Regions from separate parts of the Alteromonas sp. Mac1 genome, predicted to be linked through region 1. Evidence: predicted binding sites of a transcription regulator. Region 1 holds the regulator's gene; the other holds the start of a gene.
The links. The regulator LexA, encoded in region 1, represses DNA repair genes until DNA is damaged. The targets are predictions, from matches to a motif close to TACTGTATNNNNATACAGTA.

Region 1 (3,218 bases):
CCCTTAAGCGCAGGAAATACACCGGGCAACCCTTCCCCATTAGGCATATGGCAAGCTGCACAGGTGGCGTTATAAACTCGCTTACCTTCCTTCATTAGTTCATCCATCGACATATTCATCGACAGTAAACGTTGCTCTTCTTCTTTCGCTTGGCGAGCGGCTTCTTCTTGCTCGTTCATCCACGCATCAAATTCGGCAGGTTCTTTTGCGATAACCACTACCGGCATAAAGCCATGATCTTTTCCGCAAAGCTCGGCGCACTGCCCGCGATAAATACCAGGCTCGTTCACCTTTGCCCAAGATTCATTAATAAACCCTGGATTAGCATCTTTTTTCACCGCAAAATCTGGAACCCACCAAGAGTGAATAACGTCATCTGAAGTAATAAGAAAGCGCACTTTTTGCCCTGTGGGGATCACCAGTGGACGGTCGACCTCAAGCAAATAATTCGTGCCTTTCTCGAATTTGTTTTCAATTTGTTCTCGCTGAGTCGCCATTAACGAATAGAACTCAACATCTCTGTCCATGTATCGGTAATGCCACTTCCACTGAGAACCTGTAACGACAACAGTAAGATCGGGCTCACTGGTATCTTCCATCGCAATAAGGGTTTTAGCGGCGGGAATAGCCATAAGAATAAGAATGATGAAAGGTACTACTGTCCACGCAATTTCAACTTTTACATTTTCATGGAAGTGAGCAGGCTTCGCTCCTCTGGATTTACGGTGTAAGTACATTGAGGTAAACATAACCCCAAAAACCACAACGGCAATGGCGATACAGATAAAGAACATCAACATATGAAGGTCGTACACTTGACCACTTATGTCGGTTGCGCCTCGACGTAAATTCATGGATGAGCCTTCACCTGTTGCTACATCCGCAAACAGCAGTGGTGAGGTAAGCAAAAGTGGCAGCCCGTAAAGCCACTTTGTCGCTTGTGTCGCCGCTTGTGTCGTTACTCGTTTCACTCAACACCTCCGTTATAACAGAAGCATTACCGCAATAAATGCGCTGCGCTTCTGGCAACTGATACCCGAAATCCAACTTTTAACTTAATTGCCCAGCTTTAGTTGTAAAGCAAAGTTGCAGCTATTGTTATTATTTTGTTAAATACAGTATAAGAATTGCTCAATAAAACGCACAAGTCTAGTCTTTTCTAAGAAAAAACAATTCCAGCGTTTAATTTTTAATCAAAAGTTGTAAGTAAGAGGAATGAATCACGCCACAGCGTATGGGCGTTATAAGGATAATTAATGTGGCCGTTTGAAACGCTCATTTTGAACGAAATCGACGAATATAAAGTGTAATAAGTTTCTTATAATCAAAAGGTAGTTACGTAATATTGAATGCTTTTCAAACAGAATAGATAACAGACATAGCGGTAGTTAGTACTATAAAAGATGACATAAATAGAAGATAAAATGTGGGAACCGGATCAACTGGCCTCTAAGGTATTTCTGAGGCTTAAACAAGATTATTGTGCAAGCAAGGTATGGTAAACATACAAAAAAGCGGCCTATAAGCCGCTTTCTTTACTAAATAGCTAAAAAGTTACATCCAATCGGCATTTCGAATAACACCAACGGCAATACCTTCAATAGAAAAAGGCTCTGAAGCTAAGTCGACCTTAATAGGAGAAAATTCATCATTTTCAGCATGAAGTAGCACTTCACGGCCACGCTTTTCAAGGCGTTTAACGGTAACGTCTTCATCGACACGTGCCACTACCACCTGCCCATTATGGACATCCGTAGTGCGGTGCACGGCTAACAAGTCACCATCAAGTATACCTATGTCTTTCATACTCATACCGCTTACACGAAGCAAGAAGTCGGCGTGAGGCTGAAATAGGGCAGGGTCGACCTTATAATGAGATTCTATATGCTCTTGCGCTAGAATAGGTTCGCCCGCAGCCACTCGGCCAATAAGAGGTAGCCCTTCTTCTTCAGGAGCTTCATCTTCAAGTGGGATATTCAATTTAATACCACGGGAAGTACCTGGAAGAATCTCGATGACACCTTTTCGGGCCAACGCTTTTAAATGTTCTTCAGCGGCATTCGCAGAGCGAAAACCTAAATGACGGGCAATTTCTGCACGGGTAGGCGGCATGCCAGTTTCGAGCATGGTTGTTTTTATCAGCTCGAGAACTTCTGTTTGTCTTGCTGTGAGTGGGCGCATAAAAGACCTGTCTGTCTATACAGTTCCTGTAAGTATATACACCTAAAAGGAAATGACAAGCACAAAGCTTTGCAAAGCATGTTTTTTATACTGACCTAACCACAACGCAAAAAGCGGCCATGAAGGCCGCTTTGTATATCACTACTATTTAGCGTGACTAAAACTTATATTGCAAACTCAAACGCGCATTAAGCGGCTCGCCGGTGGCAATATTGTTGTCGTTATGTGCTGACGGAAAATAATCTTCGTCGAATAGGTTTTCAACGTTTAGCTGAATTTTAACGTCTTCGCTATAGTCGTAATAAAGTGCAGCGTCTACGCGAACAAAGTCAGGTAGCTCAACCGTATTATTTAATGAAGCATACTGCTCAGATTGATAAATCACGCCTAATGCAACACGCCATTCATCATTTACTTCATACTGATTCCATAACGTCAGCATATGTTCTGGTAGCTGCGCTAAGTCGCGGTTCGCCAATGTGCCATCTACAATTCGACCCATTTCTTCGCCATCAAGGTTGCTGTAACCAGCATTGATTACCCAACGTTCTGAAAGTTTACCCACCACCTGCACTTCAAAACCTTTGGTTTCGGTACCGGTTAAAATAGACGCTTCCGGGTTGTTAGGATCTTGCGCTGTGCCGTTTTCACGTTCAACTTCAAATGCCGCTGCTGTCACGCTAAGCGAGTCAGATAAATTCCACTTCACGCCAATTTCTTTATTTTCAAACTCTTCAGCTTCTAGCGCTTGGCTTGTCAGCGACAGTGAAAGGAATTGATCACCTGAACGAGGTAAAAACGATTTGCTGTAACTTGCGTAAATCGATACTGATTCCGCTGGCTTGTAAATTAAGCCTGCACGCGGAGACACTTGTGAATCAGAACTTGATAGAAAACCGTTGTTGCCATCATCTGCACCGTCAGCCACTTCAATACTATCTACGACATCGATATCGAAGTTGTCGTAGCGAAGACCCGCTACCACGATCCAATTATCGTTAAGTTTAATTTCATCTTGAACAAACGCTGAGGTAAAG
Region 2 (3,218 bases), 340 kb from region 1:
TGTCTTCTAGCACGTTTTGGCGCATAGAATCGCAAGGGCGCTGGCATACCGGCCGCCCAACGACTTTTGCAGGTACACCCACTACGGTAACGTGAGGTGGAACATTGTCTAGCACAACACTACCTGCGCCCACTTTAGACCCTTCGCCAATTTCGATATTGCCAAGAATTTTAGCACCTGCGCCAACTAACACGCCTTGGCGAATTTTAGGGTGACGATCGCCCGACTCGTTCCCGGTTCCGCCCAGGGTTACGCTTTGCAAGATAGACACGTTGTCTTCTATAACCGCAGTTTCACCCACTACAATACCGGTGGCGTGATCGAACATCACGCCTTTACCTATCTTAGCGGCAGGGTGAATATCTACGCCGAAGGTAGCCGAGTTACGGCTTTGCAAGAACAAGGCAAGTTGATGTCTACCGTGCAACCACAAGTAGTGCGCCATACGGTGAACTTGCACGGCATGAAAGCCTTTAAAGTGCAGTAATGGCACTAAGAAGTCATCTACTGCCGCGTCTCGAGCACGAATCGCGTTAATATCGGCCATTGCCGACTCACTAATCGACGGCTCTAACAAATAGGCCTCATCAAATACTTCACGAATGGCAATAGCAGGCATCACTTCATCAGCCATTTTGCTTGATAGTATAAAGCTTAACGACGACTCAAAATTGTGATGGGCTGAAATACAGGCATGAACATAGCTCGCTAATAGCGGCTCGCTTTCTGCCACAGTTTGCGCTTCTTTTTTTAACGATAACCAAAAGTCAGTCGATGGAGAGAGTGCGTGCATGAGGCAGTTCCTGTAAAAGTAAAGTTCAAACCCCGCTAAGTGCGGGTAAAAGGCACAAGATGGTACAAAGCCTAGATTGTAGTAGGCAGCTTAATGGCTCGAAGTGTACATGAGCCACCATAAAAACAACACCTACAGACTACGCTTCAAGCGTGAAAATTGTTCAACTTATCGATAACCCGCCCGTGAATACGGCCGATATCAGCTTAACAGGGTAAAAGTTATCCCCTAGCCGCTAAGCTTCATTAAACAGGCCTGTATAAATTCACAGTCAGCTGGCATAATGTTGCAGCATTGAAACTAGACAAATTAGGTTGACCATATTATGGATGTATCCCGACTGCTTGACGAGCTTAACGACAAACAACGTGAAGCGGTAGCAGCCCCTCTTTCTAACGCCCTCATTTTAGCTGGCGCAGGAAGCGGTAAAACTCGGGTGTTAGTACATCGAATAGCATGGTTAATGGAAGTGGAAAATATTGCCCCCTTTTCCATTCTGGCCGTAACCTTTACGAACAAGGCCGCCAAAGAAATGCGTGGCCGAATAGAATCGTTGATGGGCCGTGGTCTTAATAGCATGTGGATTGGTACTTTCCACGGATTAGCCCACAGGCTGCTTCGCGCCCACCATGCAGAAGCTAATTTGCCTGAAAACTTCCAAATTCTTGATTCAGATGACCAATACCGTTTGATTAAACGTATTCTAAAAGCCATGAATTTAGACGAAAAGCACTGGGTGCCCCGTCAAATTCAGTGGTACATCAACGGTAATAAAGACGAAGGGCTACGTCCTCAACATATTGAAACCCACAACGATCAAACCCAACAAAAAATGCGTGAAATTTACGCCGCGTATCAAGACGCGTGCGACCGCTCAGGGCTTGTGGATTTTGCCGAGTTGTTGTTACGTGCTCACGAACTTTGGGCTAAAAACCCCGAAGTACTCGCCAACTACCAGCGCCGCTTCCGCGCTGTATTAGTGGACGAATTCCAAGATACCAACAACATTCAATACGCGTGGCTACGCATGTTATGTAGCGGCAATCAAAACAATATTATGATTGTGGGTGATGACGACCAATCTATTTACGGCTGGCGTGGCGCGAATGTTGATAATATTCAGCACTTCTTAAAAGACTTCAATAACCCCACAACCATTCGATTAGAACAAAACTACCGTTCTACCGGCACCATCTTGAAAGCCGCCAATACGGTTATTGATAACAACACAGGCCGATTAGGCAAAGAGCTTTGGACAGACGGCAACGATGGCGAGCCCATATCTGTTTATGCTGGGTTTAATGAGTTAGACGAAGCCCGCTTTATTGTGTCGAAAATTAAAGACTGGCTGAACCAAGGCAATGCACTAAAAGACACCGCGATTTTGTATCGCAATAACGCCCAGTCGCGGGTATTAGAAGAGGCCTTACTTCACCAAGGTACACCCTACCGCATTTATGGTGGCCTTCGATTCTTCGAACGCCAAGAAATTAAAGATGCACTTGGCTACCTTCGTATGATGAATCACCCTCATGATGATGCCGCCTTTGAACGTGTGGTGAATACACCTACTCGCGGTATGGGTGAGAAAACCCTCTCACAAGTACGAGAAGCCGCCAGAGCACATAATTGCTCTATGTGGCAGGCTAGCCAACTTCTCATTAACGAAAACGCGCTAAAAGGCCGTGCACTTAACGCCCTTCAAAGTTTCGTGCTGTTAGTTACCGAGCTTGAACAAGCTACGGTAGACGAGCCATTAGAAAAACACGCCGATGTGGCTATTAGGCAGTCAGGCTTATACGCCATGTATCAAGCCGAACGCGGCGAAAAGGCTCAAGCGCGCTTAGAAAACTTGGAAGAATTGGTTACCGCTTGTAAGCAATTTACGGTACCTGACGAAGCAGAGGAAATGACGCCGCTTTCAGCCTTCCTTGCTCACGCCTCGTTAGAAGCGGGTGAAACCCAAGCAGGTACCGACCAAGATGCAGTGCAGATGATGACGATTCACACCGCAAAAGGGCTAGAATTCCCGATGGTGTTTATGGCCGGTGTTGAGGAAGGCATGTTTCCAAGCCAAATGACCAATGATGAACCTGGCAGAATGGAAGAAGAACGCCGCCTGTGTTACGTGGGCATGACCCGCGCCATGGAAAAGCTGTATATTACTTACGCGGAAAGCCGCCGTTTGTACGGGCAAGACAAGTATCACACGGCATCTCGCTTTATTCGTGAAATTCCTGCTGACTGTGTTGAAGAAGTAAGGCTCAAGTCTACTATTTCTCGACCGATACATAACCGATTCAGCCAAGCAACATCACATGCCTCTTTTGAAGAGACCGGCTTTCAGTTGGGCCAAAAAGTGGCTCATCGCAAGTTCGGTGAAGGAATAGTATTAAACTACGAAGGCAGTGGTGAACACGCTAGG

Region 2: the regulator LexA is predicted to act here: its motif matches at 1,047-1,066, upstream of uvrD (DNA helicase II).

The regions. Positions count from the first base shown of each region.
Region 1 covers NZ_CP013932.1:4,610,138-4,613,355, forward strand. The annotation lists gene coxB (cytochrome c oxidase subunit II) at 1-971, opposite strand, end outside; gene lexA (transcriptional repressor LexA) at 1,555-2,181, opposite strand; gene AV939_RS19585 (TonB-dependent receptor) at 2,339-3,218, opposite strand, start outside.
Region 2 covers NZ_CP013932.1:254,894-258,111, reverse strand. The annotation lists gene cysE (serine O-acetyltransferase) at 1-793, opposite strand, end outside; gene uvrD (DNA helicase II) at 1,119-3,218, shown strand, end outside.